Linked DNA regions of Breoghania sp. L-A4. The protein of the gene in region 1 interacts with the protein of each later gene in a pairwise test. Links are inferred from orthologs where the notes say so. Each region holds a gene or a part of one and is shown in the gene's direction. Other genes may lie near its edges.

The links. Proteins that work in one complex are often made in the same cells at the same time.
Region 2: the proteins of ndk (region 1) and D1F64_RS06555 interact in binary tests that used the Escherichia coli proteins (3 or more experiments, as listed by UniProt). The link is inferred for Breoghania sp. L-A4 from one-to-one orthologs.

The regions. Positions count from the first base shown.
Region 1 is NZ_CP031841.1:2,566,288-2,570,503, forward strand. What follows is about bases 536-3,480. They hold ndk (nucleoside-diphosphate kinase), read left to right. Parts: upstream 536-1,769; coding sequence 1,770-2,192; downstream 2,193-3,480. Other genes in these bases: D1F64_RS11770 (glutathione S-transferase family protein), read left to right, coding at 536-1,064; D1F64_RS11775 (hypothetical protein), read left to right, coding at 1,205-1,612; D1F64_RS11785 (DUF3291 domain-containing protein), read right to left, coding at 2,244-2,819; D1F64_RS11795 (YHYH protein), read left to right, coding at 3,173-3,480. Also shown: D1F64_RS11765 (DinB family protein), read right to left, coding at 1-280; more of D1F64_RS11770, read left to right, coding at 372-535; more of D1F64_RS11795, read left to right, coding at 3,481-3,988. UniProt on the Escherichia coli protein: Major role in the synthesis of nucleoside triphosphates other than ATP. The ATP gamma phosphate is transferred to the NDP beta phosphate via a ping-pong mechanism, using a phosphorylated active-site intermediate.
Region 2 is NZ_CP031841.1:1,403,389-1,406,798, reverse strand. The notes cover bases 1-2,775. They hold D1F64_RS06555 (5-formyltetrahydrofolate cyclo-ligase), read left to right. Parts: upstream 1-971; coding sequence 972-1,580; downstream 1,581-2,775. Other genes in these bases: D1F64_RS06545 (amidohydrolase family protein), read right to left, coding at 2,407-2,775; D1F64_RS06550 (SDR family NAD(P)-dependent oxidoreductase), read right to left, coding at 1,596-2,396; D1F64_RS06560 (translation initiation factor 2), read left to right, coding at 313-789; D1F64_RS23160 (hypothetical protein), read right to left, coding at 1-30. Also shown: more of D1F64_RS06545, read right to left, coding at 2,776-3,279; D1F64_RS06540 (carboxymuconolactone decarboxylase family protein), read right to left, coding at 3,370-3,410. UniProt on the Escherichia coli protein: Involved in the removal of 5-formyltetrahydrofolate.

The DNA.
Region 1 (4,216 bases):
CGATGATCCGCGCGTCCTCGGCCTCGCGGGCGGCGCGCAGGGCCGTCAATGTGTCGTGCAGGACGGTGTCGAGCTGCGCCGGAAGAGGGCCGTCTCCGGTGAAGCGGTGCATCCATATGTGGTCGCCGACCAAGATATGGTTCAGCGTGCCATGCAGCGAGCCGAAGAAGGCGCCGCGATCCTCAAAATACTGTGCTTCGGACAATGTCTCCACGGCTGCATAAAGCCGGGTGTTGGCCCAGGCGTTGTAGCCAGCCATCATCGTGACAAAAGCTTTCATGTTTTCTCCCGCGAAAAGCTCAAGTAGGGTCGCTCAAAATCATACGTCAGCACGCCTGACATGCGCGCGGAAATTCACAAAAGGACGCCAGATGCCCGTTGTACTTTACGACTTGTGCGGGGCCGACGAGGCCCGGCGGTTCAGCCCTTATTGCTGGCGCGTGAAAATGGCCCTGGCGCACAAGCATCTCGGCGTCGAGGAGCGGGCGACCCCGTTCACGAAGATCCGCGAGATGGTCGGCGGCGTGTCCTCGACCGTGCCGGTGATCTCGGACGAGGACCGCACGATCAGCGACAGCTGGGATATCGCGGTCTATCTGGAGGAAACCTATCCCGACCGGCCGTCGCTGTTCGGCGGCGAGGGTGGCCGGGCGGCCGCGAAATTCGTCGAGAGCTGGGTCAACACCACGGTGCACTTCGCGCTCGGCAATCTGGTGATGAAGGACATTCACGATATTCTGGGGCCGGACGACCAGGCGTATTTCCGCGAGAGCCGCGAAAAACGCTTCGGCACCACACTGGAATCCCTGCACGAGGGCCGCGAGGCGCGGCTGGACACCTTCCGCAAGGCGCTGCAGCCGGTGCGCCAGATGTTGAAGAACCAGCCGTGGTTCGGTGGCGACGCGCCGCTGTTCGCCGACTACATCCTCTTTGGCACGCTGCAGTGGCCGCGCGTGGTGAGTTCCTTCCGGTTGCTCGAAGACGACGATCCGGTGACGGAATGGTTCGGCCGTTGCCTTGAGCTGCACAATCATCTGGGGCACAAGACGCCGGCGGCGGCTTGAACAAGGCGATCCCGGGCTGCGGTTGGCTGTTCTGAGCATTTCGCTTATCAATGCATTCGATCCAATTCAGAGTGGTGCCCATCAAGAGATGGGTATCTGGATCTGAATTTCATTTTCGTATTGTAGTAAAGGTTAAATAAATGGCGTCGAAAATTCGTAGTGTGAAGATTGTTGTTCTGGCGACGTTTCTTCTGGCTGGCTGCAAATCGGAGCCATACGACATCAAGAGCTCGGACTACGTCGCCTTGAACGAGGCGCAGATGTCCGTTTATCAAGAGGCGGTAAAAACAAAGCTCAAGGCTCCCGATAGCGCGGTATTTGCGGTGCCGAGAGCTGTCGTCCACCCGAAAAATGGATATCTGATTTCGTGTGGTCACGTCACGGCGAGCAATATCGCTGGAGATAAGAGCGGCGAATTGCTCTACTACGTGTCTTTCGCAAAGGACCCCGATCCCTGGGGCCCGAACCCGCAGGTCAAGACGGTCGACAATCACGTTGTCGCCGGCATCGACTGTCCGCGCCTTGGATTGATCTCGCCAAAGTCCTGATCCGGGCGCGCGGGATTGTCGTCCTGCCCCTTGCGAGAAATTGGCCGTGCGCGTATACCGGCCCGGAATTTCATCGGCGCTCGATATCGGGCGCCGATTTTCATCACAACCGCCCCATTCGCAGAACGCCCACTGCGCAGAACGAAAGACCAGAACCATGGCCATCGAACGCACCTTCTCGATGATCAAGCCGGACGCCACCAAGCGCAACATCACCGGCAAGATCATCGACCGTCTGGAATCCGCAGGCCTCTCCGTCGTCGCGCAGAAGCGCGTGTGGATGTCGCTGCGCGAGGCCGAAGGCTTCTACGCCGAGCACAAGGCGCGCCCGTTCTTCGGCGAGCTGACCGAATTCATGTCCTCGGGCCCGACCATCGTTCAGGTTCTCGAAGGCGAGAACGCCGTTGCCAAGAACCGCGAGATCATGGGCGCCACCAACCCGGCCGACGCCGATGAGGGCACCATCCGCAAGGATTTCGCCCTGTCGATCGGCGAGAACTCGGTGCACGGCTCCGACGCCGTTGAAACCGCGGCCCGCGAGATCGGCTACTGGTTCTCCGAGACCGAGATCGTCGGCTGACCCCAGCCGCTTTCGATGGATGTGAAAAAGCCGGCCGTCGCGCCGGCTTTCTCATGCGCTGATTTCGGCCGAAGCTCGACCCGCGGCGGCATGGCGGTCGGCGTTCGCGCGCATCAACCGTTTCACCGCCTCGCGATCGACCTGGCAACGATGGCCGTTCGCGTCGAAAGGTGCCTTGAAGGTGAAGGCATGGACGCTCGGCCCGTGGTCATGCAGGTGCTCGTGGCGGATGACCGCTTCGGCCCACTCCGGCGTGTGATCGCCCGCCACCCACCACAGCACCAGCGGCGGCCAGGCCGGTTTGTCGAACCAGTCGCGGCCATGGCGCATCGCCTCGGCGTGAATGCCGGCATAGGCGAAGGCCATCGGTGAGGCGAGGTCGCGCCACAGCGACAGGGTGGACGGCGCCCAGCCGTCGCCGCGCTCGACATGAAAGCGCGGATAGACCTGCTCGCCCCAGACGTCCGGACCCGGCTCATCGGCGTAGCCGGACCGCGCCATGAATCCGTCCGCGGCCTCAGCGGCGGCCAGGTTCGCGTCGTTGCGCGCGTGGAAACCGTCATTTGCCGGATCGTCGGCGGGCAGGCGGAACTGGCCGAAGGTGTAGAGGGCAATGCGTGGCTGCATGAGGATCCATAAGCTGCGTGAGGATCGCGTCGTGGCGGATGGCGCGCCATTCGACCGTATTCCGGCGCGAATCGCAAGACGTGCGCGAGAATCGTTGCCTCCCCGGCGAGAACTCGGTGCACGGCTCCGACGCCGTTGAAACCGCGGCCCGCGAGATCGGCTACTGGTTCTCCGAGACCGAGATCGTCGGCTGACCCCAGCCGCTCTCGATGGATGTGAGAAAGCCGGCCGTCGCGCCGGCTTTTTTGTGCCCGGCCGCGCGCGGAAACATGGACGCATTGTCATTTGATTTCGGAGCAAGGGACTGGCACCAAGGAGACAGGGGATGACGGACAGCCCGTCTGGAGGGACCCATGTTTCGGAAAATCTGCGCGACCGCATCGATTGTCCTTTTGAGCGGCGGCGCCTGGGCGCATGACGACGACGCCTCACTCGGTGGCGAGCATCCCGTTCATCCGCCAAGCGCGCTCGAGTTGCTGGGCCAGGCGCTGGTCCCCGATGCCGAGGCCGCGGCGACAATCACGGTGCGCGGCAACACGCGGGTGATTTCCGCGAATGGGCTGCCCGATCACAAGACAGGCCGCTTTCCCAACCGCAACAATCCCAACAGCATCCGGCGGCAGAACTATCAGTTCACGGTGCCGGCCAGGCCGCGCAAGAGCGGGCGCACGACGCAGCTCGTGCGGCAGCCCTTCGGCGTGGCGCTGAACGGCGTGCTGTTCGATCCCGGCACGGCGGAATTCTGGAACAACGATCCAAGATCGGGCTGGAATTACGAGGCGATCGGCGGGCCGCTCAATCTGGGGCTGGACCGCAACAACGCCCATGTGCAGCCCAACGGCGCCTATCACTACCACGGCATCCCGGTCGGCCTGCTGGCGCATTATTCCTCCGCCTCCGCGCCCGTTCTGGTCGGCTATGCGGCGGACGGATTTCCGATCTACGGCCCCTACGGCTACGCCAATCCGGACAGGCCCAGCGGCAAGCTGGTCAAGCTGCGCTCCAGTTACCGGTTGAAGGGGGCACCCGCCGCGGCGGGCCGGGGGGACGACCCGACGGCTCGTTTACGCAGGATTTTGCCTATGCCAAGGGCAGCGGCGATCTCGATGACTGCAACGGCCGTACCGGCGTCACGCCGGAATATCCCCAGGGTACCTATCACTATGTGATCACCAGCAGCTTTCCGTTCGTCCCGCGCTGCTTCAAGGGAACGCCGGACGCCTCCTTCCAGCGCCGCGCGGAAGGGCCTGGCCGCAGGGGACTCGCTGGCAGGGGACCTGATGGCCGGCCAGGCGGCCCGGGCGGGCGCTCCGGCTTCGACGGCCCGCCGAACGGCTTTCCGCCTCCTCCCAACGGTTTTCCGCCGCCCCCGCGTCCCTGACGCTTTGGAGCGCCGC
Region 2 (3,410 bases), 1.2 Mb from region 1 along the record:
AAAACCAAAAAGCGCAATTATCAACCGCATCTGCTGTTTACCCCTGTGCCATAGAGACTAGGACAGAAGATATGGTGCAATCCAGCGCCGGCTTTCCCAATAGACACAGGCCCCACTGGCGCTCTCGGATTCCGGCAAGCCCAACTTCAATTGCGGCGAACTAACCACTTCCGCGACATTTGCTAAATCAAACAATTCACCCTATAGAACCCCGGCGTTGCTGATCGGCGGCGTGGCTTTTTCAGTGAAAGAGAATTTTGGGGACCGGGGCCTCTCGTTGACGTCGTGAGGCCGCCGCTGGGGGATTGTTTTATGCGAAATATCCATGTGCTGGTGGCGCTCGGCCTGGCTGTGTCCGGCTGTGCGACGGTGACGCGCGGCACGACCGAGGAGGTCCGCGTCGTGGTGGATCCGGCCGACGCCAAGGTCGAGACGACGATCGGCCTGTCGTGCACGGGAATGCCGTGCAATCTGCAGGCGAAGCGCAAGGCCGAGTTCACGGTCACCGCCTCCAAGCCTGGCTACAAGCCCGAAAGCGTCTTTGTCTCCACCGGCATGTCGGCGGGCGGGGCGGCCGGCGTTGCGGGCAACATCCTAATCGGCGGCGTGATCGGCGTCGGCGTGGATGCGATTTCCGGCGCCACGCTCAGCCACGCGCCCAATCCGGTGCTGATCGCGCTCGAGCCGCTCGATCCGGCAAACAGCGCGACGCCGCCGGGCGACGTCAAGAAGCTCGAGGAACAGGAGTGGGACCGCAAGAACAAGCCCCAGGGCCCGCCGATGTCCTGACCGGGATGATCTGAATCCGACGCCCCCTGGTGTCCCGGCCGGGACACCAGGGGGCTGGCGCGCGGCCAAATCGTCAGCGGCGGCGGCATATGCTATAGGGGCGGGATACGCCCGACAGCCGCGAGCCTCTCCATGTCCGACAATGACGACACCCCCAATTCTTCGCCTCGCCGCCCTGCTTCATGCATGAACTGGAGCCGGAGTACGCGGCGGCGGGCGGCGACGCGGATCTCAAGCGCTGGCGCAAGGCGGAACGCGCACGACAGATCGCGGCCCGGCTGGCCATCCCGGCGGACGAGCGGCGCGGCCATTCCGAGCGCATTGGTGAAGCGCTCGACCACCTCCTCGGCACCCCCGACGGTCTGACGGTCAGCCTCTACTGGCCGTTTCGCGGCGAGCCGGACCTGCGCGACTGGGCCGCCGGGATTGCCGCGCGCGGCGGGCGCTGCGCCCTGCCGGTGGTCATCGAGCCGGCGGCACCGCTGATCTTCAGGCGCTGGACCCCCGGAGATCCGCTCGACCGGGGCGTGTGGAACATTCCCATCCCCACAGCAGACGCCGAGCAGGTGATGCCGGACGTCGTCATCGCGCCGCTGGTCGGTTTTGATCCGCGCGGCTTTCGGCTGGGATACGGCGGCGGGTTCTTCGACCGCACCCTGGCGGCGATGCCGCGCAAGCCGCGCGTCATCGGCGTCGGCTACACGGCCCAGCGCATCCCGACCATCTATCCGCAGCCCTATGACATAGCGATGGACGTGATCCTTACCGAGGACGGTGTTTTCGGCGCCTGAACCGGGCGCGCGTGGTCAGTCGCAGCGCGCGGTCATGCCGCCGTCGACGACGATCTCGGTGCCGGTGATGAAGCGCGCCTCGTCAGACGCCAAAAACAGCGCCGCGTTGGCGGTGTCGCGCCCGTCGCCCATGAAGCCGAGCGGAATGCGCGCGACGCGGGTCTTCAGCAGCGCCTCGACGTCGCCACCGGCGCGCTGGCCCGCAAGCCGCGCCTCCACCATCGGCGTGTGCAGCTGCCCCGGCACCACGGTGTTCACGCGGATGCCGCGCGCGGCGTATTCCACCGCCACCACCTTGGAGAACTGGATCACCGCCGCCTTGGTCGCCGCGTAAGCCGTCTGGGCCGCCCCCGTCCAGCGCATGCCGGAGGTCGAGGACGTGTTGACGATGGCGCCGGAACCCTGGCGCTCCATCACCGGCAGAACCGCCTTGCAGGTGAGATAGATGCTCTTGAGGTTGAAATCGATCTGCCTGTCCCAGACCTCCTCGGACATCTCCACCGGCCCGCCCTTGGCCGAGCCGCCCACATTGTTGACCAGCACGTCGATACGTCCGAACCGGGCCACACAGGCCTCGGCCATGGCGGCGACAGCGGCAGAATCGGTGATGTCGCAGATGTGCCCGACGATCTCACCGCCCGCGGCTTGCGTGCGCTCAAGGGTCTCCTTGAGCGCCTCGGGATTGAGATCGACGGCAAAGATCTTCGCGCCTTCTTGCGCGAAGCGCACGCAGGCGGCGCGACCGTTGCCCCACCCGGGACCGACGCAGCCGGCACCCGTGACAATCGCGATCTTGCCTTCAAGCCGTCCGGCCATGATCAGCTCCTCACTTCTCGAAGCGATACAAACGCATCGGATTGTCGACCAGCAGCTTGCGCTGCAGCTCAGCCGTCTGCGCCATCTGCGGGATCAGGTCGACGAGCACGCCGTCGTCCGGCGGGTCGGCCCGGAAATTCGGGTGCGGCCAGTCGGTGCCCCACAGCACCCGGTCGGGAAATTTTTCAACCAGCGTGCGGGCGAAGGGCACCGCGTCGGCATAAGGCGCATCCTGCCTTGAGGCGCGCTCGCAGCCCGAGACCTTGACCCACATGTGTTCGTTCTCCATCAGCCGCTGCAGCGCGCCAAACGGCGCCTGATCGAGCCCCTGGCTGGCGTCGATGCGGCCCATGTGATCAATGATCACCGGCGTCGACGCCTTCGCCAGCCCCGGCGCCATGCTCTCGATCAGCGCATTGTCCATGTGGATCGCCAGATGCCAGTCGAAGCGCGCCAGCCGCTCGGACAGTCGCAACAGCTGCTCCATCGTCGCCCCGGGCGTCAGGTGCGCCATGTAATTGAAGCGGATGCCGCGAAAGCCCATGTCGTGATGCCGCGCGATGTCGTCGTCCGACACGTCATGCGGCATCAGGGCGACGCCGAGGTACGTGCCCTGCCTTGCGGCCAGCGCGTCGGCGGTGGCGCGGGTGTCGAACCCGTGCACGCCGGAATGCACGATCACGCAGCGCTCGATGCCAAGCGAGTCGTGCAGCGCGAAGAGCTTGTCCTTCGGCGCGTCGCCCGGATGCAGCTTGCTGGCCGGATCATAGGGAAACACGGCGGCCGGCCCGAAGACGTGGCAATGGGTGTCGCACGCCCCCTTGGGCATGGTGAAGGCGGGCGCGGACGGCGCGGGATGATAGGTGATCGGGGCGGTGGTCATGGCAGGGCTCATCAGGTTGAACGGGGTCTCCGCCCGCACGAACGGGCGTGCGGGCCGGCGGGGAGGACGCCGGCCCGGAGACATCGCGGACTACGCGAGTTCGGGCACATGGCCTTCGGGCGGCGGCACCT